2 regions of the Bacillus sp. SRL337 genome follow, and region 1 is predicted to be linked to the other one. Evidence: a T-box and tRNA genes for the amino acid it is inferred to sense, from the RefSeq annotation. Region 1 holds a T-box; the other holds one or more tRNA genes.
The links. A T-box is a leader RNA that pairs with one kind of tRNA and senses whether it is charged. The one in region 1 lies ahead of argS (arginine--tRNA ligase), so its partner is inferred to be a tRNA-Arg.

Region 1 (14,322 bases):
TCGCTTGTCATCATCGCGATTGTCTCAGGCTTGATCCTTGTTTCAGGAATCACATGGAAATTGATTGTCCCTATCTTTACCGGCGTCGCTGCGATCGGCGGCTCAATCCTTGCATTGGTCGTATACGCACCACAGCTTTTGGAGAAATACCTGAAAGTCCAGCCGTATCAATTCGGCCGGATCTATTCCTGGCTTGATCCCTACAACTATCAAAAGCAAGAAGGTTATCACTTGGTCAATTCCCTGAAAGCCATCGGGTCCGGACAGGTATTGGGGAAAGGATACCAGGATAAACAGGTTTATATCCCGGAGAATCATACAGACTTCATCTTCAGTGTCATCGGTGAAGAATTTGGATTCATCGGCGCCAGTATTGTCATCAGTTTGTTCTTCCTGCTTATCTATCATTTGACGAAGACAGCTCTTGATATTAAAGAACCGTTCAGCGCTTATGTCTGTGCAGGTGTCATCAGCATGATCACCTTCCACGTATTCCAGAATATCGGCATGACAATCCAACTTCTTCCGATCACTGGTATCCCCCTTCCATTCATCAGCTACGGGGGAAGCGCTCTGATGGGGAATATGCTCGCCCTGGGATTGGTCTTCAGCATGAGGTTTTACCATAAAAATTACATGTTCTCGTCAGACGATTCGTAAAATTTTCCATACAAAAGGTTTCCTTTCGTATTGGATATGTGTATAATACTCTCTAACAATAATAAGTTCGATGACAAAGAGAGTAGTTTCAAGGCCAGGACTTAAGAGAGCCGGGGATGGTGGAAGCCCGGCGTTCCCCTTGAAATGAACCGCACTTTGGAGAAGCATATCCGAAACCATTCAGTAGGATACGCCGGGTACATCCCGTTATCTGATGAGCTGCCCTGTTTGGGGAAGAAGAGTGGTACCGCGGGAACCCCGTCTCTATTTTGAGACGGGGTTTTTTTGTATCCACAAAACAGCTCTTGGTCATCCAACGCACAATTCTGTCGGAGGTGGAACTCATGAATTTATATGATTTTTATACTGATTTATTGAAAGAGCAGCTTGGTGAACACATGAGCAGAGCAGAAATTAAACTGGCTATTGAAACACCGAAGTTTTCCCACCAGGGAGACCTTTCCTTCCCCTGTTTTCAGTTAGCAAAAAAGAAAAAACAATCACCTGCAGCCATTGCAAACGAATTGGCAAGCTCACTTGCCAGCTCGTACTTGCTAAAAGCAGAAGCTGCCGGGCCCTATGTAAATATCTTTTTTAACAGAAAAGAAACCGGAAAAGAAATCATGACCCGCATTTTTGCAAATGGAGATCAATTTGGGAGACACACTTTCGGGGAGGGAAAAGTCATCACCATCGATATGTCTTCCCCTAACATTGCCAAGCCTTTTTCAATGGGGCACCTTCGCTCAACGGTGATCGGTAACTCGATCGCCCTGCTGGCTGAGAAATGCGGCTTTGAAACAGTCAAAATCAATTATATCGGTGACTGGGGAACTCAGTTTGGAAAACTGATCACTGCCTACAAAAAATGGGGGGATGAGGAAAAGGTGAGGACCAATCCAATCCCCGAACTCTTCAGTCTTTATAAAAAATTTCATGAAGAAGCGGAGGTGCATCCATCCCTCAATGATGAAGGCAGAAGAGCCTTTAAGCTTCTGGAAGATGGTGACCCGGAGATGGTTGCCCTTTGGACCTGGTTCAAGAAAGAATCTCTTACCGCCTTTGAAGAAATCTATGAACTGCTGGGTGTCTCCTTTGATTCTTACCATGGCGAATCCTTTTACAATGACAAAATGGAAGCAGCTGTAGAGCTGATCAAGGAAAAAGGCCTTCTCGAAACATCAGAAGGTGCAGACGTGGTGTGGCTCGATGACAAAGGTCTTCCGCCGTCCCTCATCAAAAAATCAGATGGAGCAACCCTTTATGCAACACGGGATATCTCTGCTGCTCTCTACAGAAAAAAAACATATGATTTCTCGCAAGCCCTTTATGTTGTCGGCCAGGAGCAAACCATCCATTTCCGCCAGGTGATCGGTGTTTTGGAAAAGTTGGGAATGCCGTGGGCTGACCAAATGGTTCATATCCCATTCGGACTTTTCCTTCAGGGCGGCAAAAAAATGTCGACAAGAAAAGGCAGGGTCGTCCTCCTTGAGGAAGTATTGAAGGAAGCCATTGCCATTGCCCATACTAATATTAAAGAGAAGAATCCGAACCTTGAAAACGCTCTGGAAACCGCACGCTGGGTAGGAACGGGAGCTGTCATCTTCCATGACTTAAAAAATGACAGAATGAATGATATTGAGTTTTCCCTTGGGGAGATGCTCACTTTCGAAGGCGAAACCGGCCCTTACGTCCAATATACTCATGCAAGAGCCCACTCCATCTTGAGAAAAGCTGCGCCATCTGAACAAACTGATTTTTCCGGCCTGAAGGACCCAGAGAGCTGGGAACTCATTAAAATGTTGAACAAGTATCCTGAGGCAGTGCGAGACGCATATGTCAATTACTCTCCATCGATAGTGGCAAAATATTTACTTGCTGTGAGCAAGGCCTTTAACAAATACTATGGAAAAACAAGAATAGTAGAGGAAAATGCAGAAATGCCATCACGGCTTTTATTGGTGAAAGCTGTCACCGACACCCTAAGTGACGGATTGAGCCTTCTGGGAATCAAAGCACCAAAACAGATGTAGATTGTCGATATTTCCCGAGAAATGTTTTCTCCATCCCCGAACTTTTCTTAAAGATACTGGATTTTGCACCTGCTCAATATCGCGGGCAAAAAAAAACAACAGTCCAATTTACAAAGCAACCTGTAAATTGGACTGTTGTTTTCTATGAATATTCGATTCTTCCCAGCACCCTTGCAAAAAAGAGACCTGCAAGAAATGTTATAATACTCACAATGATAAGCGCGGCACTATCAGGAATACCCGGATAAATGACCACGATCGATCCAATGACAAGGCCGATGATCAGGCCATACGTCCCAGAGGAATAGTGTTCCAGAAAGAATTTGATAAGCTTACTCATCACGACAATCCCCATCAGGATCCCCATTCCAACAACCAAGATGACATCCAGCTGCAAATTGGAAATACTGCTGATGACTGTTGAATAGATACCGATGATCAACAGGATGAATGAGCCGCTGATGCCCGGGAGAATCATTGCTGCACTCGCGATAAAGCCTGAGAAAAACAGCAATACATAGGTTCCTGCTGTAATGTTCTCTATCACAGCAGACTCTTCCGATTTGAAGAAGATCATGGAAGCGACGATGACAGCGCCTATCAGGAGCAATATATAATGATTGGACTTAAACTTTGATTTCATTTCTGACTTCTTTGCTAAATACGGGATGATTCCGATGATCAAGCCCATGAATAGAAATTGAGTAGGCTCGGGATAGTGTTCAAAAAGCCACTCGATCAGCCTCGCCAGTATCAGAATGGATGTGACCACTCCAATGCCAAGCGGTATTAAGAACCGCAGGTGCTCTTTCCAATCTTTACTGAAAATTCCGTTGATAGCTGCAATCAAACGATCGTAAATACCGAGCATGACGGCAATCGTCCCCCCGCTCACCCCGGGAATTACATCACTCGCGCCCATTATCATACCTCTATATATATTTTTCCATTCCCACATTTGATGATCTCCTTTACCTTTTTCTATGCTTAATTAGTAGTATTGGATCAGCCGGTTCATTTCCGGCAGAATGGGTGACTCCGCTGAGCGGGCGGTGAGCCTTCTCAGCTGATAAAAAGCGGAAGCGGCCGTTAAGCGCCGTACGGATTGGACGGCGCTTGCATGAGATAAAGGAAACACGACGAACAGAATGAGTCGATGTTGACTTATCGCAAGGAAAGAGACCGACATCAGCTAGTCGCTGAACACTGGAGCTGAAGGCATCCCGCTAATCCCGGAGGAGGTCACGATCCTTCCACTCCAATCAACCACCGCTAACCACAATACGTCCCGAATTTTAGATGACTTTATTTTCTAGTAGCTATTAAATATACTGAAATAACCGCTACATCAGTTTACCATCATCAGACATTATTTGCTATAGATTATCATAATGCCCGTCCATGTGTCTGTTTCTGTCCTGCTGGTCAAAAAAAAAACAGTTTGATCCAGGGCTCAAATCAAGTTTGCCCGCCACTGGATTCAACTGATTTTTGTTTCGTTACTCTGCTGCTTCTCTTCTCTCTTCCTCCCCGACTATAAACGGGATATGTTTGTTTAACACTTCCATTTGCATGGGGGTGTCAGTATATACCTCGCCATCCATATCAATACTCTGGCTGGGATTCGTCTCTATTGAGGCATTCTTTGCCTGGAAGTGAAGGATTTCTCCGCTATTTTCATTCAGCTTGCCCGTTCCTTTGGCGGCAAGCACCTCTTTTAAGAGCGTGAATCCTGCTTCTTTTATAATGAAGATATCCACCACTCCATCATTATACTTCTGTGGAGAAAGGGGCAGTTCACTTGTGCCAATGAACCTTCCATTGGCGACAAACACCATGACAGCCTTTTCCTCTACAGCCTTCCCATCAATCTCAGCTTTAAAGGTAAAACTTTCTGCCTGCTGTAAGGTTTGGAAGGCACTGAGGTAATAGCTTATCTTGCCGAATATCCCTTTAACCGCCTCATTTACATTTTGAGAGGCATCAGCAATAATGCCGACTCCCCAGAAGTTCGAAAAATAACGGTCATTCGCCTTTACAATATCAATCTCTTCAATCCTGCCATATTTAATCAGCATGGCTGCCTGCTTGATGTTCTGTGGAATCATTAGAGAGCGGCTGAAGTCATTACAGGTTCCAGCTGGAAGAATCGCTGTTTTGGGCCTGTCCGGGAGTTGAGCCAAACCATTTACACACTCATGAACGGTACCATCACCGCCAAGAATGATAATGAGCTCATAGTTTCCGCCTTTGTCCCTGCATATCCGCTCTGCATCAGATTTGCTTTTGGTACCATATAGAGTCAATTCATCACAACATGATGTCAGTTCACCTATGCAGTCTCCCAAGGTCGAATCCATGTCCTCTTGGCCTGCTTTTCCATTGTAGATCAGTAAAGCGTTTCTATACCGGTTCATTATCCTCCAGCCCCCAAACTCTTTTCACTATTATTACTCTTTATTCATACCACTTCCAAGCAAGAAAAAAACACCTAACATAAAGTTAGATGCAGGTCAGGCTGTATTCGAATCCTCTTGAGGAACCGTTTTCATCGCCTTGGAAGCGAAAGCCAGCCTTCCTCTGATATAGGATTGCGGATCATAAGCGATGTTTTCATTTTTAATCCTGTGGATTTCAACTTCTGCAAAGGTTCCAAGTGCCCGGCAAATATTATCCAGTGCCATTTTCAGCGCTTGCGGATCATTGGCCAGCTTCCTGTTCATACACTGATACGAAAGTTCATCAGCCTTGCGTCTAATCCCTTTTAACGTTTCTACATCGAACATGGATTCAGGCATACTATCCCCTCCCCTTCTTGTTAGATTATATCAAAAGGAAAGGATGTTTATGTCTGTCCCATATTTCATTTTTATGAATCATGTGACAATGGTTTTGGTAAAGGCTGCAGGGTTTTAAGCGCTTGAAAAACTTCCATTCTGGATTTGGTCTTTGTAATATTGACACCGACTTTCGAGAGCTTGGAAACGACTTTCTTCAACCGTTCATTTTCATTTGTCACTGTGTACACCCTCTCATAAAATTGTCTCTTACCGTATTACGAACGAATTTACATTTAGTTTCACTTTTTCCGAAATTCCTAAGTCCATTTTATATTACCACTTAATATTCCTTTTAACCTTATTTTGAAAATTTTTTAACTATTTGGATCAAGTTGATCTTTCACTCCAGATGTACAGCTCCACGGGGCGGGCGCCCGGCATGCCAGGGGGAGTTTCAGTGGGTACATTTTCTTGCCCTCAAGAGACTTTCCATAGTCTTTTCATGCCTATAGAACTCTTCTATAGACACTTCCCTTGGCCTCTTCACTTTTTTATGTCCTTTTTAAAATCATTTTTTTAAAAAACTCACATAATTATTCATGTATAAGACATCCTATGTACCATGAAAACTAAAATTATTTCCATTGTTGTCACGTTGTCCTTAGCTTTTGGGTTATTTGCTCCAACCATTTCTCATGCGGCTGATGCTTACTATGTCAAAAAAGGGGATACACTTTGGAAAATTTCCCAAAGGTACCAAATCGGGCTTTCTGAAATCATCAATGCCAATACTCAGATTCCAAACCCTGACCTGATTTATCCAGGACAGAAAATCACCATCCCTAATAAAGACGTTGTAAAAGGCATTGAAGGGGAAGTCATCAGACTGACGAATCAGGAACGTGCCAAAAACGGCCTGTCGCCTCTGCGTGCTGATTGGCAGCTCTCAAGAGTAGCCCGTTACAAGTCCACAGACATGAGAGATAAAGGATATTTTTCACATACGAGCCCAACGTATGGATCTCCATTTACGATGATGAAAAACTTCAACATCAACTACCGTTCCGCTGCAGAAAACATTGCAGCAGGACAGCCTAGTGCGCAGGCGGTTGTACAGGCTTGGATGGAAAGTCCCGGCCACAGAAAGAACATCCTGACCCCGAATTACACTCATATCGGAGTCGGGTACGTTAAAGGCGGTTCCTACGGGTCCTACTGGACACAGATGTTTATTCAAAAATAAGGAACTGAATTCTGTAGCAGAGTTGTCCATACGACGGCTCTGCTGTTTTTGTCCTAACATAATTCTCCCAAGCATATATATATACAAACGCTTAGGGAGGCAATCAATTGAAAAAAATCATGATTTTCCTGTGTTTATCCATCCCTTTTCTCACTTTTTCTCTGCCTTTCACCAAGGCTTTAGCAGAGGATCCGATCATCGAAAGCATCAATGAAAAACTTGAAGCCACCGACCCTTACTACCAGAACGGATCAGTCCATGTAAAAGACTTTGTGGACCTCACACTGGATATTGCCATTAACGATGGAGAAACGGAAGAACAGAAAGTGAAGATGGTCTTTTTGAAATATCAAATTGACCGCGACACAATCTTCCATTTCAATAAGCAGGAAATCTTCTATTACAGCCTCGACACGAATAGCCTGCTTGAAAACACTGCTGTTATTGGAAATGAAAAATCCAGGGCCTTTATCGCCAACCATCAGGATGATTATCGGAAGCAAATCAGCCCTTTGTCTTTAGCTTTGATCCTTCTCTTCATCTTTTCAGCCGTTCTCGTGTTCCCATTGGTCGTACTTATCCTTCAGAAAAATGCTCCCTCTGATGAAGCCTATCCTTATCAGTTATAACCGGCTGGTTGGATTTAGAAGGCGTTGTATCAGAATAAATCACCATCGATTTCCCATACTAACTATGTACTGACCAAAACGTTCAAGGGGGAATCAGAATGAGAGTACGTGATGTAATGACAGCCAATGTTGAGGCATGTTCAGCACAGGATACTTTCCAATCGGCAGCCGGCAAGATGAGCTCTTTAGGTGTTGGCGCTTTACCGGTAATGCAGAATGGTCAAGTGGTTGGTATGGTAACGGACCGAGACCTTGTTGTCAGAGGCTTATCCCATAACGAAACAGGTGGTACCATTCAAGGGGTTATGTCGGCTCACGTTGTCACCATTTCTCCCCAAGCGTCGGTAGAAGAAGCAGCAGCTTTGATGTCCCAGCACCAAGTACGCCGCCTTCCTGTTGTTGAAAACGGGAATCTTGTCGGTATGCTCGCGCTTGGTGATTTGGCAGTACAGCAGCAGTCCGATCAAAAAGCGGGGGCTGCCCTTACACAGATTTCCGAGAAAGATCAACTTCATTAATCAGAAGAACGTCCGTTTATACGGGCGTTCTTTCTATATTCGCCTGGTTATTTTTTCATTATCAGGAAGGAATTCAACCCTTTTTGTCGAACCTTGTTAAATAAAATGAATAAGGCATTAAGGGGGAATACCAATGCGCTCTGCAGAAACTTCCCGCCGTGCACCAAGAAGCTACCGGCGCGAAAAACAAAAGACAGCCATGCTTGATAACCTGGTCGACTTCCTGTATATGATGATCGGAATCACGATGATCACCTGTGTCTTGCTGCTTGTATTAAATTATGGAATTTAACTCATTTTTAACGCTTCTTTCAAGGCTTCCAACGCTAATTCATGGTCATCGATTACAAACGGGACTTCTGAAGGCTCCGCCCAGACCAGGCAAGAAGATTCCTCATTCCGTATGAATGGCAGCACCTCTTCGATATCCATCCGGTAAAAAACCTGGTACCCAACCAATGGGTACTTTCCTTTTGGGTCAAATTGAGGGTTATTCCTGTGGCTGACCTCGATCATGCCAACCTGCCTGGCTCTCCCTTTTACATATCCCTCTTCAAGCACTTCTCTGTGAAACGCTTCCTCTGGCGTCTCCCCCGCTTCTATATGCCCTCCAGGAAAGGTAAATCCTCTGCTCCTACTATTAACAAGCAGGACTTTCCCTTGGACAAAACAGCAGCCATGAACACTGGTTACCATCTCAAGCTTTGGCAGATGGACGGACCCGATCCAAGTCAATTCGACAATCCCGCTACCCCACTGTACCTCTACTGTATGATTCATACGCTTTTTTCCACTACAGGGGCTTCCCACAACCGGCTGACCCCTTCCAGCTTTTCCCCTTCAAAACGGAGTTTATAGATGTCCGGCTTTGTCGTCCCGCGCCAAAAGTCGAGCGTCCCATAAGCCGAATCGAAAGCACCCAAAATAATCGTCATCACATGTCCATGTATACCGACTGCAACTTTCTCTCCCCTATGCTTATGGAGAATTTCTTTCAATGCCGCTGTCCCTCGCGCCTTTACCTCATTATTGCTCTCTCCCCCCGGGAATGCGTAATCTGCATCAGCAAACACCATTTTCATGGCGTCCTCAGGATGATCCAGGACATGATCCTTTGCCGCCAGGTCTCTTTCCCGAAATCGCTCATCGGCTTGAATGTCAAGATGAAGTGCATCTGCCAGTGGCTGTACGGTCTGGATTGCCCTTGTATATGAACTGGAATAAATCGCATCAATTTTCTCATTCAGCATAATCTCTCTCACCCGTTCCGCATCGGCCATCCCCCGAACGGATAGGCTCCTTATCTCTTCCTCTTCCAGGTTAAATACCGAATGCGCATGCCTGACCATATAAATAACTGTCATTTCCAATCACCTATCCTTTAACACTTAACATTCGTCATGATCAAAGAGAATCCTGCCCCTTTTTCAAGACAAATTCATGTCAGTGAACTGCCAAAACATTACTTTCTAGATGTACCAATCTTCCGATTATTGTTCCTTTTTAAAATTCGCTTGGCTTAAGCGCTTCCATGTTATGATGGCAACGTACTATAAAAATAGGGGGTAAAAAGAATGGTATTTTTCTCTACACCATTAATTCAGGATCCGATGGCCATATTTGCTTACCTGGCAGCGATAGTCGGCCTGATTTTCGTCTTGGGAGAGTCGAAAAATCCTTTACTGCAAAAGTTTTTTCATTATGCTCCTCCTTTGATTTGGACGTATTTCATTCCAATGCTTTCGACTACGGTCGGTATTATCCCGGACAGCTCTGATTTATACAGCTTTGTGTCCACATACATATTACCAGTAGGACTGCTTTTGCTGCTGCTATCCGCCAATGTACCGGCAACGCTCAAGCTGGGACCGAAAGCCATCATGATGTTCCTTGCCGGGACAGTCGGTGTCATTATCGGAGGGCCGATTGCTCTTGCCATCTTCCAGCCTTTCCTTCCTGAAGAAGCATGGACAGGAGTTGCTGCCCTTTCCGGAAGCTGGATTGGCGGAAGCGCCAATATGGCGGCTCTTATCGAAGCTACAGGCACACCGGACTATATTCTGTCACCAATCATTGTCGTCGATACAGTTGTCGGTTACGGCTGGATGGGAATCATGATTTTCCTTGCCAGCTTCCAGCACAAGTTTAACAAGTGGAATAAAGCGGACAATTCCATCATACAAAAAGTAAACGAAGATATGGGCGAACTTCAGCGGAAGAACTCCCGTCCGATTGATGTGCCTCAGCTGGCAGCCATTCTCGGTCTTGGTTTCGGGGTAGCCTATGTGGTCCGTATTTTCGCTGAAACGCTGCCCGAAACTTCAGTACTTTCTGCGGGAACTTGGACAATCATGATTATTTCGGCTGTCGGGATTCTGCTATCTTTTACAAAGGTAAGCAAACTGGAGAACTACGGAGCCAGTAAAGTCGGATATGCGGGCATTTATATCCTTCTTGCAACCATCGGGGCTAAAGCAGACCTGGCTTATGTTGTGGAAGCACCACAATATGTATTGATGGGGATCGTATGGCTTGCCATTCACGTTTTTGTTATTTTCCTGGCTGCCAGACTGCTTCGTGCTCCATTGTTCTTTGTTGCAGTAGGTTCCCAAGGTAACATCGGGGGGACAAGCTCCGCACCGGTTGTTGCCTCTGTGTTCCAGCCTTCCCTTGCACCTGTAGGTTTGTTGATGGGAATTATGGGAAATGTCGTCGGAACGTATGCTGCCGTCGCCTGCGCGATGCTCGCTGAGTGGGTAAGCGGATTTTACTTTTAGGTTGATGGTTTTGAAAAGGCGAAACTCCTTTAGGGGTTTCGTTTTTTTTTTTGCGGTTTCAGTTCAGCATTATGGGTCTTTGAAAGGTAGGTTTGTCTTAATGCCATTATGAAGCATCCAGGGTTAATTTTCATTGTTGTATTGGTCGTATAACTGTCTTAGGGGACACCCTGTTTGGAGTATTTCTCTGGGTTTGGGCTTATGAATGCTTTATGAGACACCCTGATTCTTTTTTTCATCTGATTTTGGTCTTATGAACCCTTCATGAGACACTCTGATTCCTTTTTACATCTGGGTTTGGGCTTATAAAGACTTCATAAGATTTTCATCGGTCGCCCCCGGCTCAATTACAGTCATATGAACAGGCGCCAAGCCCCGCCAATGCAAAAAAGACCCACCCGATACCTCGCGGGCAGGTCTTCCCCATTATTTTATCCCTCTACTGCATCCGGGTCATCATATACAGATGTATCTATCTCTTTCGTCACTTTACTTGTAATCAATCCTGAGGTCATGGCTCCGCTGACATTGACAGCAGTCCGGCCCATATCGATCAGCGGTTCAATCGATATTAACAAACCAGCCAGAGCAATGGGCAAATCCATTGCGGAGAGCACGAGGATGGCCGCAAAGGTTGCCCCGCCTCCGACACCGGCCACTCCAAACGAACTGATGGCAACGATGACAATGAGCGTGAAAATAAAGGATGGCGTCATTGGGTTAATGCCAACTGTCGGTGCAATCATGACGGCCAGCATTGCCGGATAGACACCGGCACAGCCATTTTGCCCAATGGATAAGCCAAACGAACCAGAGAAATTGGCGATTCCTTCTGACACGCCCATATGTTTTGTTTGGGCATTAATTGTCAACGGCAGGGTTCCTGCACTTGAACGGGAAGTGAAGGCAAAGGTGAGAACCGGAAATGCTTTTTTCAAGTAAGTGATCGGATTCAATCCAGCAAGTGTCAGCAGGATCAAGTGGATCGCCAGCATTACAATCAAGGCAGCATAGGAGGCGGCAACAAATTTCCCGAGTTTCAATATCGCATCAAAATCACTGGTTGCAACCGTTTTGGCCATGATCGCAAACACACCATATGGCGTAAGCCGGAGTACAAGCGTCACGACCCGCATGACAATCCCATACACAGCATCCACTATTTTTTTGAAGAACTCTGCCGTTTCCTGTTCTTTGCGGTAGACTCCCAGATAGGCTACACCTAAGAATGCGGCAAAGATCACCACTGCAATCGTTGAAGTGGCACGTTCTCCTGTAAAGTCAAGAAACGGATTGGCCGGCAGCAGCTCAAGGATCCGCTGCGGATAACTTTGACCCTCCATGGCAGCAGAACGCTCTTCAAGCTGAAGACCCCTCGCAGCCTCCGCATCTCCCTGTTCGATTTGAATCGCCTCAAGACCGAACCCCTGTGCAGCCGCGATACCGATAACAGCTGCAATGGCCGTTGTCCCGACCAGAAGCCCAATAATCAGAATTGCAATTTTCCCGAGGTTATTTCCGAGCTTAAGCTTGGTAAAAGCAGAAAGAATAGATACAAAGACAAGAGGCATGACAACCATTTGCAAAAGCTTGATATAACCGACACCGACAATGTTATACCAATCGATTGACTGTGCCAGAGTTTCATCGCCTGGTCCGTACAGCCATTGAAGAACAAACCCGAAGACAATTCCCAGGCCTAATGCAGCAAAGACTCTTTTGGAAAAAGACAGATGTTTCTTCTGCATGTAAAAGAGGATCCCTGCAATGATGATAAAAGCAGCAATGTTGGCAAGCAAAGCCAAACTGGTCATTCCCTTCCCTCCCTTAATTAATGATGGTTTTACAGGCCGCAGCAAATGTTCGCTGCTGTTACATCATATGAAGGAATTAATTATTGTATGTTATCAGAACAACGGGAAGGGAATATACTAAGAGTCTTAAACGTTATAACCTTACAAAGGAAAAACTTTATCTGGAAGGAAACGGAATAACACCTTCCGTTATGATAGAATGACTAAGTATAAACAAACTTCTTATTTTAACGTTCAGAGGGGAATTATATGAATATCCTGTCTATTCTACTTGGGATCTTTTTAGTTTTGAATATTGCCTTTGCCTGTGTCGTCGTTTTCTTGGAAAGACGAGATGCTGGCGCTACCTGGGCCTGGCTGATGGTACTTGTTTTCATCCCGGTGCTGGGCTTCATCATGTATTTAGTGTTCGGACAGAACCTTACGAGAAAACGGTTATTTCAATGGGACGATATGAAAAAAATCGGCATTGAAGAGCTGATTGCAAGGCAGGTAAAAGAAATCAAGGGCGAGTCATTTTCCTTCAGGGACAGCACTATCAGTACAAATAAAGAACTGATCTACATGCATTTGATGAATAATGAAGCAGTCCTGACACAGGATAACGACATTACCGTCTACACACATGGAGAAGATAAATTTGATGCTCTTTTAAAGGATATCAATGAAGCTGAAAATCACATTCATTTTCAATATTATATCCTGAGGAAGGATGCTCTCGGAAAACGGATCCTGAGTGCCCTTACGGAAAAAGCAAAGCAGGGGCTGAAGGTCCGGGTGTTGTATGATGAAATGGGCTCGAGGACATTGAATAAGCGGTTTTTTCGTGAATTGATCAAAGCTGGCGGAGAAGTGGAAGTCTTCTTCCCTTCAAGGATCCCTTATATCAATCCGCGTTTGAATTACCGGAACCACCGGAAGCTTGTCATTATCGATGGGGTAATCGGGTATGTCGGGGGATTTAATGTCGGAGATGAATATTTGGGGCTGAACCCGCGATTCGGATATTGGCGTGATACTCATTTAAGGCTGGAAGGCAGCGCCGTACTTGCCATGCAGACAAGGTTCATCCTTGATTGGAACCAGGCATCCGCTTCAAGGGATATACACTTGGAGCACAGGTACTTCCCGATGGCCAAGTTCACAGGCAATGCCGGCGTCCAGATTGTCACCAGCGGACCTGATTCAGAGTGGGAGCAAATCAAGAATGGTTACATCAAAATGATTTCCTCCGCCAAGGAATCCATCTATATCCAGACGCCCTACTTCATTCCTGATGCCAGTCTTCTGGATTCCTTAAGGATTGCCGCTCTTTCCGGGATCGATGTGCGAATTATGATCCCAAACAAGCCTGACCATATGTTTGTCTATTGGGCAACCTTTTCTTACATAGGGGAAATGTTGAAGGCAGGTGCCAGGATCTTCATTTATGATAATGGCTTCATCCATGCAAAAACCATTGTTGTTGACAGTAAAACCTCATCTGTCGGGACGGCAAATATTGATGTCCGCAGCTTCAGGCTGAATTTTGAGGTCAATGCCTTTATTTATGATATTGAGCTTTCACGGGAATTAGGCTCCATTTTCCTCAAAGATATACACTTATGCAGGGAACTTACCATGGAAGACTATTTGAAACGGCCGTTGTGGATCCGCTTTAAAGAGTCGATTTCAAGGCTATTATCTCCAATCTTATAACCATCAAAAGGCAGCCATGGGGCTGCCTTTTGATACTTTAGCACTTTAAAGCACCCGGGGACAGTCCCCGGGTGCTTTAAAGTGCTAAAGTATGTATTCATCTATTGACTTATTACATCGTCAGGCGATATAATCAACATACGATATATCGTCTGACGATATATATACCT
Region 2 (14,322 bases), 1.2 Mb from region 1:
AACGGAGGCGCCCAAAGGTTCCCTCAGAATGGTTGGAAATCATTCGCAGAGTGTAAAGGCACAAGGGAGCTTGACTGCGAGACCTACAAGTCGAGCAGGGACGAAAGTCGGGCTTAGTGATCCGGTGGTTCCGCATGGAAGGGCCATCGCTCAACGGATAAAAGCTACCCCGGGGATAACAGGCTTATCTCCCCCAAGAGTCCACATCGACGGGGAGGTTTGGCACCTCGATGTCGGCTCATCGCATCCTGGGGCTGTAGTCGGTCCCAAGGGTTGGGCTGTTCGCCCATTAAAGCGGTACGCGAGCTGGGTTCAGAACGTCGTGAGACAGTTCGGTCCCTATCCGTCGTGGGCGCAGGAAATTTGAGAGGAGCTGTCCTTAGTACGAGAGGACCGGGATGGACGCACCGCTGGTGTACCAGTTGTCTTGCCAAAGGCATCGCTGGGTAGCTATGTGCGGAAGGGATAAGTGCTGAAAGCATCTAAGCATGAAGCCCCCCTCGAGATGAGATTTCCCATCACTTTTTGTGAGTAAGATCCCTGAAAGATGATCAGGTAGATAGGTCTGAGGTGGAAGCGTGGCGACACGTGCAGCTGACAGATACTAATCGATCGAGGACTTAACCACGTTAAAAAGCGCAGGCGGCTTCACCAGAAGTGACAGGCATTAGACAGCAAGCAGATAAGGGTGTTCTTCGCCCTCGGCTGATTGATGGTTAATGACCCCGAGCTTCTAGCCGCCGGAGCTGGTTTGCAAATAGCGAAACTCGGAATCCTATCTGATTCTTCATGACCTTTATCTAGTTTTGAGAGAACAATTTTTTCAAAAACACTTGAAAAATAAAATGATCTCGTTATAATAATACTTGTCCATAAAAAGACAATGTCTGGTGACTAAGGCGAAGAGGTCACACCCGTTCCCATGCCGAACACGGAAGTTAAGCTCTTCAGCGCCGATGGTAGTTGGGGGATCTCCCCCTGTGAGAGTAGGACGTCGCCAGGCTTTATAATGGAGGATTAGCTCAGCTGGGAGAGCATCTGCCTTACAAGCAGAGGGTCGGCGGTTCGATCCCGTCATCCTCCACCATGATTTCCAAAAAGAGATATTGCATTTAACATCAAAAGATAGTACAATTGGTTCTTGTTAGAAAAACACTTGCCGGTGTAGCTCAACTGGTAGAGCAACTGACTTGTAATCAGTAGGTTGGGGGTTCAAGTCCTCTTGCCGGCACCACTTATATTCTTAATGAGCCATTAGCTCAGTTGGTAGAGCATCTGACTTTTAATCAGAGGGTCGAAGGTTCGAATCCTTCATGGCTCACCATTTTAATTGGTGAAAAAATATGCGGGTGTGGCGGAATTGGCAGACGCACCAGACTTAGGATCTGGCGCCGCAAGGCGTGGGGGTTCGACTCCCTTCACCCGCACCATATTTTTGCGGAAGTAGTTCAGTGGTAGAACATCACCTTGCCAAGGTGGGGGTCGCGGGTTCGAATCCCGTCTTCCGCTCCATTACAGGTTCTTAGCCGGGGTGGCGGAACTGGCAGACGCACAGGACTTAAAATCCTGCGGTAGGTGACTACCGTACCGGTTCGATTCCGGTCCTCGGCACCAGACAGTTTAATATATGCGCCCGTAGCTCAATTGGATAGAGCGTTTGACTACGGATCAAAAGGTTAGGGGTTCGACTCCTCTCGGGCGCGCCATTTATTTCGGGGAGTAGCTCAGCTTGGTAGAGCACTTGGTTTGGGACCAAGGGGTCGCAGGTTCAAATCCTGTCTTCCCGACCACTTCAGTCACATTTTTGGGGCCTTAGCTCAGCTGGGAGAGCGCCTGCTTTGCACGCAGGAGGTCAGCGGTTCGATCCCGCTAGGCTCCACTTAGTTTTTTTACGAAGCAGAGCGGAGTAAAATAAACTTCCAACAACTCGCAGACATAGTGAGTAAAGGGAAATTCTAATAACATGGCGGTGTAGCTCAGCTGGCTAGAGCGTACGGTTCATACCCGTGAGGTCGGGGGTTCGATCCCCTCCGCCGCTACTTAAGGGACCTTTAGCTCAGTTGGTTAGAGCAGACGGCTCATAACCGTCCGGTCGTAGGTTCGAGTCCTACAAGGTCCACCATTATTCTTTAATCATTATACGGAGGAATACCCAAGTCCGGCTGAAGGGATCGGTCTTGAAAACCGACAGGGGTGTTAAAGCCCGCGGGGGTTCGAATCCCTCTTCCTCCGCCATATCTTTTATCGTCGCGGGATGGAGCAGTTCGGTAGCTCGTCGGGCTCATAACCCGAAGGTCGCAGGTTCAAATCCTGCTCCCGCAATACAAGAGGCTTTCGCCATAAGCGAAAGCCTCACATGGTCCGGTAGTTCAGTTGGTTAGAATGCCTGCCTGTCACGCAGGAGGTCGCGGGTTCGAGTCCCGTCCGGACCGCCATTTTTCATGAAGAATTGTGACCAATACAAAGTGGGTTTCGTTGAAGCATACAGAGATCTGCAGCTTAGCGAAATTTTATGAATGTGATTCCAGAATAAGAGGGTTTCGATAAGCAAGAAGGTCAAGGAAGCAACCGAATGAACATCGGAGCGCACTGATGTGCGTGAGGATGTGAATAAGGGCGCTGACGAAGAGATTCGCAGCTTAGCGTAAGCCGAAACATATTATGGCTCAGTAGCTCAGTTGGTAGAGCAATGGACTGAAAATCCATGTGTCGGCGGTTCGATTCCGTCCTGAGCCACCATTTTTAATACTAAATATTATGGCGATTGTGGCGAAGTGGTTAACGCATCGGATTGTGGTTCCGACATTCGTGGGTTCGATTCCCATCAGTCGCCCCATTTAGTTATTGCGGGTGTAGTTTAGTGGTAAAACCTCAGCCTTCCAAGCTGATGATGAGGGTTCGATTCCCTTCACCCGCTCCATGGGCCTATAGCTCAGCTGGTTAGAGCGCACGCCTGATAAGCGTGAGGTCGGTGGTTCGAGTCCACTTAGGCCCACTTTTGTTTGTTCCGCAGTAGCTCAGTGGTAGAGCTATCGGCTGTTAACCGATCGGTCGCAGGTTCGAGTCCTGCCTGCGGAGCCATTATTGGAGAAGTACTCAAGTGGCTGAAGAGGCGCCCCTGCTAAGGGTGTAGGTCGGGCAACTGGCGCGAGGGTTCAAATCCCTCCTTCTCCGCCATCTATATTTGGCCCGTTGGTCAAGCGGTTAAGACACCGCCCTTTCACGGCGGTAACACGGGTTCGAATCCCGTACGGGTCATTCCAAAACACTATCTAAACAGATAGTGTTTTTTTGTATGCTAAAAAACGGTTGATTTTGAATCTGGACTCTTTAACGGAACGAAAGCGGGCCAATTAAGTAAGATATGGCCTCAGGCAAAACAAAATAAGGAAGAGTAAGATACCAAATGAACTGATATGGAACAATCTGCATGTGGTGTGGTTTATTTAGTCATCAAATAAAATTGATTACAACTGATGGCTCCATAGGGTTTTATTAAGGCACCAAATAAATCGACAACAAAAAATGATGAGACTAAAACACCACCTAGTGATCCTGAAAAATCAGATCTATCAAATCGGATATTCCTAACAGGCAAGTCCCGTCCATGCTGGGTAGAAAGCTTATTCCTACAATGGTTAAAATATTTTTCCATTCATCTCTTCCTGCTGAGATGAGACTGAACCCAAATTATCTCCTTATCCTCGTTTTTATGCCCTTTTCTGCTCTCACCTCTCTTTTAAGTTACGAAAACTTTTCGACAAAACCCGTCACAATCCCTTAAAACTTCTCTATCTGCAGAAGCAGATTTTCATGTGAACCGCTTACATACCTTTGAATTGTCGGATATTTCCGAAAAATAACTAAAGGATTTTCTTTAGTTTGAAAGAAGATTTATATAAAATACATTTAAATTTAACTGCAGGTGAAAGAGATGAATGCCGTGATTCCTACCGATTTTAATATTCATTTGTTCCATGAAGGTAATTTGTTCGAGGCTTTCCGCATGTTCGGTGCTCATCGTATTGAAAAGGATGGAAGATACAATACCGCCTTTTGTGTTTGGGCCCCTGAAGCGAGATCTGTCAGTGTAGCCGGGAGTTTTAATGATTGGGATAGTGAGGGGTATGAATGCCAAAAGCTCAATGAAGAAGGTATATGGTTTTTGGACACAGGGGAGGACCTTCTCCACCACATATATAAATATGAGATCGTGACAGCGGCTGGGGAAATCCTCTTGAAGAGCGATCCTTTTTCATTTAATAACGAGCTGCGGCCGAATACAGCCAGTATCGTCTGTGACTTGGGGGACTACGAGTGGACGGATGAAGAATGGCTGTCGAAAAAGGGTGAAACGCCTGTTTATAACCAGCCGATGTTTATCTATGAAGTCCATTTGGGAACTTGGCGCAAGCAAGATGAAAAAGAGTTTTTGAGCTATCGGGAAATGGCCGCAGAAATCATTCCACATGCTGTCTCACACGGTTTTACCCATATTGAATTACTTCCTATCATTGAACATCCCTACGATCGTTCGTGGGGCTATCAGGGGACAGGCTATTTTGCTCCTACCAGCCGTTATGGCTCTCCAGCTGATTTCAAATATTTCATTAATGAATGTCATGCCCATGGGCTTGGGGTGATCCTGGACTGGGTTCCGGGCCATTTTTGTAAAGATGCCCATGGATTATATCAATTTGATGGATCGTTCCTGTATGACTATGCCCATGAATATGACCGGGAAAATTATACATGGGGTACGGCAAACTTTGACTTGGGAAAAGGCGAGGTTCAAAGTTTCCTCCTTTCGAGCGCCAGGTTCTGGATGGAAGAATTTCATATCGATGGTTTCCGGGTGGACGCTGTAGCAAACATTATCTATCGAGCAAATCGGGATGAAAACAGCGTGAACCATGAGGGAATCGCATTTTTAAAGAAACTGAATAAGTCCGTGTTTGATTTTGACCCATATGCCCTGATGATCGCTGAAGATTCCACTGATTGGCCGCAGGTTACGTCTCCAGTCCACTATGGGGGACTGGGCTTCAATTATAAGTGGAATATGGGGTGGATGAATGATGTGCTGAAATATATGGAATCTCAGCCGTCTGAACGCCAGGAGAAGCATTCTTTAATCACGTTTTCTCTTTTGTATGCTTTCACCGAAAATTATATCCTGCCATTTTCACATGATGAAGTGGTGCATGGAAAGAAATCTCTGCTCGATAAAATGCCGGGGGACTACTGGCAGAAATTTGCCCAGCTCCGCCTGCTTCTTGGTTTCATGACGGCACACCCCGGCAAGAAGCTTTTATTCATGGGAACAGAGGTGGCGCAGTTTTCTGAATGGAAAGACCTTGAACAGATTGACTGGCATCTGATGGATTTTGAAAAACATCAAAAGTTTAATTCATATCTTAAGGAGCTTTTGCATTTATATAAAAGGTCGCCTTCATTGTATGAGCAGGACCATCGGTCGGAAGGATTTGATTGGGTGGATGTAAACAATGCATCCCAGCAGATTTTTTCGTTCATCCGAAAAGCAGAACAGCCCGACGATCATATGCTGGTCATTTGCAATTTCAGTCCGGTGGTTTATCACCATTATAAAGTCGGTGTACTGGAGGCGGATGGTTACAGGGAAATTTGGAACAGCGATCATTACAGGTTCGGAGGATCCAACCAAATCAACCAAGAAATTTTACCGGTAAAAAGAGAGGGTTACCATGGGAAACCATGTTATGTGGAGATGACCATCCCACCATATGCAGTAGTATATCTAAGACCAATTCATCGCAGGAAGGAGCGCATTAAGTATGGCAAAGTCAGATTGTGTCGCAATGTTATTAGCAGGAGGGAAAGGCAGCAGGTTAAGTTCACTGACTAAAAGCCTCGCTAAACCCGCAGTACCATTCGGAGGGAAATACCGTATCATCGATTTCACATTAAGCAACTGTACCAATTCAGGTATAGAAACTGTAGGGGTGCTGACCCAGTATCAGCCTCTTCTCCTCAATTCTTACATTGGAATCGGAAGTGCGTGGGACCTCGACAGGAAGAGCGGCGGAGTGACCGTTCTGCCTCCCTACGCTGAGTCATCGGAAGTCCGTTGGTATACAGGGACAGCCAGTGCCATTTACCAGAATCTTAATTATATCGCACAGTTTGATCCTGAGTATGTCCTCATTCTCTCAGGAGACCATATTTATAAAATGGATTATGAAAAGATGCTGGAGTACCATGCAAGTAAAAAAGCGGATGTAACCATCTCCGTCCTCGAAGTTCCATGGGAGGAAGCAAGCCGCTTTGGAATCATGAATACTTCAGAAGATATGAGAATAGTAGAGTTTGATGAAAAACCGCCGAAACCGAAAAATAACCTTGCTTCCATGGGCATTTATATCTTTAACTGGTCACTGTTAAAAGAGTATCTTGAGATGGATGACCGGAATCCGGAATCAAGCCATGACTTCGGGAAAGATGTGATCCCTTTGCTCCTTGAAGAAAAGAAAAAATTAATGGCCTATCCATTCAATGGATACTGGAAAGACGTTGGAACGGTGAAGAGCCTTTGGGAGGCAAATATGGACTTGCTGGATGATGAATGCGACTTGAATCTATTTGACCATGAATGGCGCATTTACTCAGTGAATCCCAACCAGCCGCCTCAGTATATTTCTGAAGAGGCTGTTGTGGAAGGTTCTCTGATTAATGAAGGCTGTTATATTGAGGGAGTTGTAGATCATTCGGTGTTATTCCAGGGAACAAGAGTGGAAACCGGGGCTCATGTTAAAGATTCGGTCATTATGCCTGATGCGGCAATCGGAAAAGGTGCTTATTTGGAAAAGGTGATTGTACCGCCAAATATCAGGATCCCTGATGGAGTATGCATCATTCCCGAGGAAGGGTCTGATGACGTCATTCTTGTTACAGAAACATTGCTGGAATCCATTATGGAAGAAGAGGAAGCACAATAACCACTCATCATGCGACAGGGGGTAATCACTTGAATAAATCAATGCTAGGAGTAATTGACGCAACCACTTATCACCAATCCTTGGAAGATTTGCTGCTGAACCGTTCATTGGCTGCTGTGCCGGTTGCAGGACGCTACCGATTAATCGATTTCATCTTATCCAATATGGTGAATTCCGGCATTCACAGTGTAGCGATCTTTCCTAAATATCAGTATCGTTCGCTTATGGACCATTTAGGTTCGGGTAAAAACTGGGACTTGAACAGAAAGAGAGACGGGTTGTTCTTTTTCCCGGCTCCGGCGATTGTTTCGGCAAACCAGGCGATGGGCTCATTCAATCATTTCGCACATCATATGGATTATTTCCAACGAAGCAAACAGAAATATGCTTTGATTACCAACTGCAATACGATATTCACGACAGATTTCACTCCTATGCTAAAGCGCCACATGGAGACAGGCTGTGATATTACAAAGATGAATCATGAGCAAAGGTCCATGGAGATCTATCTTCTGGAGACTTCCCGGCTTATTGAGTTGATCGAAACACGTGAGAAAACGGGCTATACTTGTATGAAAGATGTGGTTGAGGATAAAACAGGCGGGTTAAGTATATGCGACTATGAATATTTGGGATATGTTGAAAGGATTGAATGCATTCAAAGTTATTTCAATGCAAGCATGAATCTCCTTAAACCCGAATGCTGGAAACAGCTGTTCCGAAAAGAGTACCCAGTCCTTACCAAGGTAAAGGATGAACCCCCTACAAGATATCAAAATGGTGCGACTGTGAAGAATGCAATCATTGCCAATGGCTGCTTCATTGAAGGGAATGTAATGAACAGCACTGTGTTCAGAGGCGTTAAAATCGGCAGAGGAAGCATGGTTTCAAACAGTATCATTATGCAAAAAAGCCAAGTAGGGGAAAATTGTGTATTAGAACATGTCATTCTGGACAAAGATGTGAAGATAGAGGACAATGTGAAACTTGTCGGAACCCGGCAGGATCCAATTGTCATCAGAAAAGGAATGATCCAAGGAGCGTTGATGAACTCGTGAAGGTATTATTTGTTGTCTCGGAATGTGTTCCTTTCATCAAGTCAGGCGGGCTGGCGGATGTAACCGGCTCCCTGCCAAAAGAGTTAAAAAGCCTGGGCACTGATGTCAGGGTGATTCTGCCAAAATATCAATCAATCGCAGAGCCGTATAGGAACAAAATGAAAAAGGTCTGTGAGTTTTCCGTCCGGGTCGGCTGGCGGGAACAATACTGCGGGATAGAATCCTTGGAACATGATGGTGTCACGTTCTACTTTGTGGATAATGAATTTTATTTTAAACGGGACGGCCTTTACGGGTACTGGGATGACGGCGAGAGATTTTCCTATTTTACAAAAGCGGTCCTGGAAAGCCTGCCACAACTTGATTTTTATCCTGATATTCTCCACTGCCATGATTGGCACACAGGCATGATTCCTTTTCTGCTGCGCACCCAGTATCAATGGAGAAAAGGGTACAGTTTTATCAGGAGCATCTTTACGATACACAACCTGCAATTCCAAGGTGTATTTCCGAAGGAAGTCATGACAGATTTATTGAGTATTGACGAGTCCTATTTTCACCCTGAACAGCTGGAGTTTTATGGGAATATCAATTTCATGAAGGCGGCCCTTATTGCAAGTGATTATATTACGACTGTCAGTCCAACTTACAGGGATGAGATACTGACCGCATATTATGGAGAGAAGCTTGAAGGTGTGCTGAGAGGGCGTGCAGGCAGCCTCCAGGGGATTTTGAATGGGATCGATGACTCTTACTATTCGCCGGAGGCAGGAGCCGGCATTGTACCTTTTACAAAAGAGGATCCCAGCAAGAAGAAGGAGAATAAGAGGCGGCTTCAGCAGAAATTCGGTTTAGATCAGAACCAGGATGTGCCGATTATTTCCATCGTTTCCAGATTGACCAAGCAGAAAGGTCTTGACCTGGTGAAGGGGGTTTTCAGCGAAATCATGCAGGGAAATCTGCAGTTTATAATTCTTGGTACGGGAGACCAGGAGTTTGAACAATTCTTTAACAATATGGCGAATGCATATCCTGAAAAGCTGAGAGTCCACATTGGCTTTGATGAAAGCCTTGCTAAACAGATTTACGCTGGATCGGATTTATTTTTAATGCCTTCGAAGTTTGAGCCCTGCGGGTTAGGGCAGATGATTGCCCTTAGATATGGAACGCTGCCACTTGTTCGGGAAACAGGAGGGCTGAATGATTCGGTCCTTTCCTATAATGAGGATACAGGTGAGGGGCACGGTTTTTCATTCAGGAATTTCAATGCACATGATATGCTCTACACATTGAAGAGGGCATTGGCGTTTTATCATGAAGACACGAACACATGGGAAAGAATTGTCAGAGAAGCGATGGGGGTTGACTGTGGATGGGCCCAGTCCGCGTTTAAATACAATCAACTTTACGCGAAAATTTCATCCAGGAGTGAGAGCCATGTTTTCTGATAAAAATGATTTTAAAGTGGTATTCCTGAAGCGGCTTGAAATGATGTATGGGAAAACTTTTCCTGAATCCACAAGCCGTGATCAGTATTTCACGCTTGGGAATATAATCAGGGAGTACATCAGCATCAACTGGATCGGCACCAATGAGCAATATCGGTTCACAGGGCAGAAGCAGGTCTATTACTTATCGATTGAATTTCTGCTTGGCCGCTTGCTCCGCCAGAATCTTATGAATTTGGGAATCTATGAAATTGTCGAAGCAGGACTGACCGACCTGGGTATTGACCTTGATGATATTGAAGAAGAGGAAGCGGATGCGGGTCTTGGAAATGGCGGTCTGGGAAGGCTTGCCGCATGTTTTTTGGACTCACTGGCCTCCCTCGACCTTCCTGGACATGGATGCGGCATCCGATATAAGCATGGTCTCTTTGAACAAAAGATCGTCAAAGGATTTCAAGTGGAACTGCCGGAACAGTGGCTGCGTCACGGCCATGTCTGGGAAGTGAGGAAGCCGGATTTGGCAGTGGAGGTGCTCTTCTGGGGGAGAGTGGAATCACATGAAGAGAATGGCCGCTGGAAGTTCCGCCATATGGATGCAGAAGCTGTAACAGCTGTTCCCTATGATATGCCCGTAGTTGGATACCAGACGTCAACGGTCAATACGTTGAGGCTTTGGAGTGCTGAACCTTCTTCTTATCAAGCCGGCAGAGATATGATGAAACATAAAAGGGAAACAGAGGCAATCACGGAATTCCTTTATCCGGATGATACACATGATGAGGGGAAGACATTGCGTTTGAAACAACAGTATTTTCTTGTCAGTGCCAGTCTGCGGTCCATTCTGAGATCCTATCTGGCGCAAAAGCGTGACATCCGTGACTTACATGACTTTATTTCAATTCATATCAATGATACACACCCTGTGCTGGCAATTCCCGAATTGATGAGGATCCTCCTGGATGAACATGGGCTGGATTGGGACGATGCCTGGAGCATCACTTCAAAGACTTTTGCCTATACGAATCACACCACCTTATCAGAAGCATTGGAACGGTGGCCCGTCAGAATCTTTAAACCATTGCTTCCGCGAATTTTTATGATTGTAAATGAGATTAATGAGCGGTTCTGCCAGACCTTGTGGCAAAAATATCCCGGCGAATGGAATAGGATTGAACAAATGGCTATCGTTTCGCATGGGGAAATAAAGATGGCCCACCTTGCCATTGCGGGCAGTTTCAGTGTAAATGGTGTTGCAGCCATACACACTGAAATATTGAAGCAGAGGGAAATGAACTTGTTTTATCAATTTTATCCTGACAAATTCAATAATAAAACCAACGGAATCACTCACCGCAGATGGTTGTTAAAGGCAAACCAGCCTCTCGCTAAACTGGTGACAAATGCGATAGGAAGTGATTGGGTCCATGAGCCGGAAAAGCTGCACGCACTTCATGCTTTTAAAGAAGACCGGATGTTCCTGGAGGAACTGCAGAAGGTTAAACATTATAAGAAACAGCAGCTTGCCCAAAAAATCATGGAACAGAACGGACTGCAAGTCGATCCAGGTTCAATCTTTGATGTTCAGATCAAACGTCTTCATGCATACAAAAGACAGCTCCTGAATGTTCTGCATATCCTTCATTTGTATAACCGTTTCAGGGAAGACTCGAGCTTTGATATGCATCCAAGGACTTTCATTTTCGGGGCAAAGGCATCACCAGGATACTTTTATGCTAAAAAAATTATCAAGCTGATCGACTCGGTTGCGAAACTCGTTAATCATGACCCGGTTGTAAAAGGCCGCATTAAAGTGGTGTTCATGGAAAATTATAGGGTTTCTTTAGCAGAGGATATCATCCCGGCCGCCGATATCAGTGAGCAAATTTCAACTGCGAGCAAAGAGGCATCTGGAACGGGCAATATGAAATTCATGATGAACGGTGCCTTAACAGTGGGTACCCTGGATGGCGCAAATATTGAAATCCTTGAGAAGGCCGGTCCCGAGAATATCTTTATTTTTGGATTATCGGCTGAAGAGGTCATGAAGTACTATGCCGAGGGTGGATATTATTCTATGGAGTATTATCATCATGATGAACATATCAAACAGGTCATCAATCAGTTGATAGATGGTACACTGCCTGACTCTGCAGACCACTTTGAAGAGATTTTCGATTCGCTTCTGGCTGAAAATGATCAGTATTTTGTTCTGCGGGACTTTGCCTCCTATGCAACTATACAGGAAAAGGCAGGAAAGGCGTATGAAAATACAGACCTGTGGCTGCAAAAAAGTTTGATCAATATCGCTGGTTCCGGCTATTTTTCCAGTGACAGGACGATCAAAGAGTATGCTGATGATATTTGGGGAATTACCGGAAAGCAACTGATCAAGAGATAAAAAAGAAAGCGCAGCTGATTATTACTAACCCGTTCAGTACAGAGGGAGAAACCAATAAATTGAAAGGTAATTTGCGGTACAATTTGCATAGCATTTTGTATCGCCTTTTTTATCGGCATATCAATAGTTTCGGTGTTTTTTCGCTTATTGCTGCATACTGATTTGCAGGCCAATTTGCACTACCGCATAAATGTATGTGGTGTTGCAAACTGGTCTGCATTTTATGTTACAAATTTGTCCGCGGATTCGTTATTGCCAGATACAATAGATGGGAAGAGAAGGGGAATAACCAGTGGGAGAAAAATAAGGGGAGATTTTACCGTTAGATGTAGAGTAGACGTGGTTTTTGCGGAAAATAAGGGGAGTTTTTCCCTTTATACAAAGCAAAGCTGCCTATTTTCACGTTTTCTGAGTCAAATAAGAGGAATTTCTCCCTCTATTTAAGCTGTTTTCAATACTATTTGCTAATTAAGGATAATTTTTCCCTCTATAAACCTCAATTAGCAGAGAACCTGGTTTCATTGCTGAAGAATGTAAAGTTTAACGGGAAACCGGCTGTGCAACCGATCTGGGGCTTAATTAATAACACATAATAGAAGTGAGGAGCTGCAAGGTCGTTGGCAGCTCCTCTTTTTTGTGCAATTTTCATTCATAATACACTTCAAAACAGCCTGCAAAAGTCTTTGTATTTGGCTCTTTTCGTAAACTTTGTTGCTATTCAATATAAATTTCAACTAATATCCTGGTAAATCGTCGTTAAAACCGCGGTGAGAGGGAAAGAAAAGAGCTGCCCGTTCTTTTTCGAGAGTAAAACCCTATAATACAGGGGAAAAATCCGGCACTTGGGATTTTTCCGAAAACAACAATATATGCGAAAACAGCCTTGTATTTTAACCGGCAAAACCACCAGCAAATAGGCATTTTCTCCCTCTCAACCGAACGAGTTAGATTATTACCGGCGCTTTCCTTTTGTGTACCGGACCTTTCGGCGGGACCGGCGTGTGAGTAAAGATATCGATAGACCATCAGGCATGATTAGCCTGTGATATTATTTTTTCTTATCTGAAACGTAGCTGTCTCCCTTTTTGTAGGGGATATTTCCAATCGGTGATTCAAGGTCTTCACGATCCAGCTTGTCTTCATAGTCGTCCATTTTTTCATTTGGGACGACTTTTCTTTCTTTTCCTTCGATGTCTGTAGCAGAGAAGGAATCAATGTCTTCTGTGTTTCCATCATTCGATCTGACTCCATCCTGATACATGGAATTATAATCATTATAGGTACCTTGGAAATCTGAAGGGGTTTCGGAAGTTCCGTACCTGCCGGCTTCCTGGAAACTGTCCTGGTAATCTTTTATTTCATCTCTCCGGCCTTTAATATAGCTGTCGTTCTTCGGAGGCGTCAGAATATCCTCCTCGACGGGTCTGTCTGTTGCAAGCGTGGTCTCTGGTGTATCTTCTTTGCAGTAAAGGGTGGTCGGCAGCACTTCCAATCGTTCGTACTCGATTTCTTTGCCGCAAACCCTGCACTTTCCGTATGTTCCTTCTTCCATCGCTGCAAGGGCCTGATCCACCTTTTCCATCTCTGATTCTGCATGGTCATCGAGGGCAAACCCTTTTTCACGTTCATATAATTCTGTTCCAAGGTCGGCAGGGTGATTATCAACCGTATTCAGCTCGCCGTATCTCTCCTGCTCATTTTGGCCATGCAGCGTCTTTTTATCATTGTCCAAGTGCCTTTGAAGCTGCTCTTGTCGTTCCAGCAATTCATCCTTTAACTTTTCAAGTTGTTTATCCGTCAACATCTGTGTCACGTCCTTTATTCCATTTGATATTGGAGGTGCAATCAAGTATGAAAAAGTTTTGTTGATTTTCATGTATGTTGTACTTTATCCAATATGGACAGGGCGGAAACATGATTTTGAGGATGGAAAACATTAATAGGAAAAACAACCCTTAATAGAGCCGCTTTATGGTAAGTGATCCTGACCGGTAATAGGGCTGATTTAAGGCGGCAGAAACTCTTATGCTGATGGCATCTTCGGCAGACAGCTTACACTGGATTGTCTTGCCTATTGTCGTAATCAGTTTGGTTTCTGGTTCACTTATATATAAATCAAACCTTGAGCCTGGAAGGAACTGATTGCCGCGGAATAGTTCAAAACTGGCTCCCTGCACTGAGTATTCCCGGGTATCCAGCAGAAGAGTCAGTTGGGCAGTAATCTCATACATCCCATTTTCAGAGACAGAAAGGAGATTGGTCAACAGGGCAGGAGCGGCATTCACAGCGGGCCCTGTTTCATCAAATTCAATGGTCTCGAACCGGCCATTTAGAGGCTGTTCTTCATCAGAACCGTATAAAGAGCCGAAACCAAACGTTTTTCTGCATCCGTTTTGTTCCTGTACTTGTTGAACTAGTTGATTTGTTAGTTCTGAAAACAC

Region 2: it encodes a tRNA-Arg, which carries the amino acid that the T-box ahead of argS (arginine--tRNA ligase) is inferred to sense. The anticodon was not compared.

The regions. Positions count from the first base shown of each region.
Region 1 is NZ_OZ481793.1:230,884-245,205, reverse strand. It holds gene AC4E8A_RS01285 (FtsW/RodA/SpoVE family cell cycle protein) at 1-660, shown strand, start outside; T-box leader at 722-929, shown strand; gene argS (arginine--tRNA ligase) at 1,005-2,693, shown strand; gene AC4E8A_RS01275 (DUF368 domain-containing protein) at 2,836-3,651, opposite strand; gene AC4E8A_RS01270 (diacylglycerol/lipid kinase family protein) at 4,193-5,110, opposite strand; gene AC4E8A_RS01265 (hypothetical protein) at 5,207-5,491, opposite strand; gene AC4E8A_RS01260 (Lmo0850 family protein) at 5,563-5,712, opposite strand; gene safA (SafA/ExsA family spore coat assembly protein) at 6,096-6,716, shown strand; gene AC4E8A_RS01250 (hypothetical protein) at 6,824-7,345, shown strand; gene AC4E8A_RS01245 (CBS domain-containing protein) at 7,444-7,863, shown strand; gene AC4E8A_RS01240 (hypothetical protein) at 7,997-8,155, shown strand; gene AC4E8A_RS01235 (NUDIX hydrolase) at 8,152-8,643, opposite strand; gene AC4E8A_RS01230 (histidine phosphatase family protein) at 8,640-9,227, opposite strand; gene AC4E8A_RS01225 (DUF819 family protein) at 9,438-10,640, shown strand; gene AC4E8A_RS01220 (L-cystine transporter) at 11,072-12,454, opposite strand; gene cls (cardiolipin synthase) at 12,704-14,152, shown strand.
Region 2 is NZ_OZ481793.1:3,703,203-3,717,524, reverse strand. It holds rRNA gene AC4E8A_RS18810 (23S ribosomal RNA) at 1-628, shown strand, start outside; rRNA gene rrf (5S ribosomal RNA) at 887-1,003, shown strand; tRNA gene AC4E8A_RS18800 (tRNA-Val) at 1,012-1,087, shown strand; tRNA gene AC4E8A_RS18795 (tRNA-Thr) at 1,159-1,234, shown strand; tRNA gene AC4E8A_RS18790 (tRNA-Lys) at 1,249-1,324, shown strand; tRNA gene AC4E8A_RS18785 (tRNA-Leu) at 1,346-1,430, shown strand; tRNA gene AC4E8A_RS18780 (tRNA-Gly) at 1,438-1,512, shown strand; tRNA gene AC4E8A_RS18775 (tRNA-Leu) at 1,526-1,614, shown strand; tRNA gene AC4E8A_RS18770 (tRNA-Arg) at 1,630-1,706, shown strand; tRNA gene AC4E8A_RS18765 (tRNA-Pro) at 1,714-1,790, shown strand; tRNA gene AC4E8A_RS18760 (tRNA-Ala) at 1,807-1,879, shown strand; tRNA gene AC4E8A_RS18755 (tRNA-Met) at 1,966-2,039, shown strand; tRNA gene AC4E8A_RS18750 (tRNA-Ile) at 2,046-2,122, shown strand; tRNA gene AC4E8A_RS18745 (tRNA-Ser) at 2,143-2,235, shown strand; tRNA gene AC4E8A_RS18740 (tRNA-Met) at 2,249-2,322, shown strand; tRNA gene AC4E8A_RS18735 (tRNA-Asp) at 2,359-2,435, shown strand; tRNA gene AC4E8A_RS18730 (tRNA-Phe) at 2,664-2,739, shown strand; tRNA gene AC4E8A_RS18725 (tRNA-His) at 2,761-2,836, shown strand; tRNA gene AC4E8A_RS18720 (tRNA-Gly) at 2,847-2,920, shown strand; tRNA gene AC4E8A_RS18715 (tRNA-Ile) at 2,922-2,995, shown strand; tRNA gene AC4E8A_RS18710 (tRNA-Asn) at 3,007-3,081, shown strand; tRNA gene AC4E8A_RS18705 (tRNA-Ser) at 3,087-3,177, shown strand; tRNA gene AC4E8A_RS18700 (tRNA-Glu) at 3,187-3,258, shown strand; gene glgB (1,4-alpha-glucan branching enzyme) at 3,935-5,887, shown strand; gene AC4E8A_RS18690 (glucose-1-phosphate adenylyltransferase) at 5,817-6,977, shown strand; gene AC4E8A_RS18685 (GlgC family sugar phosphate nucleotidyltransferase) at 7,007-8,035, shown strand; gene glgA (glycogen synthase GlgA) at 8,032-9,483, shown strand; gene AC4E8A_RS18675 (glycogen/starch/alpha-glucan phosphorylase) at 9,473-11,881, shown strand; gene AC4E8A_RS18670 (hypothetical protein) at 12,378-12,530, opposite strand; gene AC4E8A_RS18665 (TraR/DksA C4-type zinc finger protein) at 12,930-13,685, opposite strand; gene AC4E8A_RS18660 (hypothetical protein) at 13,837-14,322, opposite strand, start outside.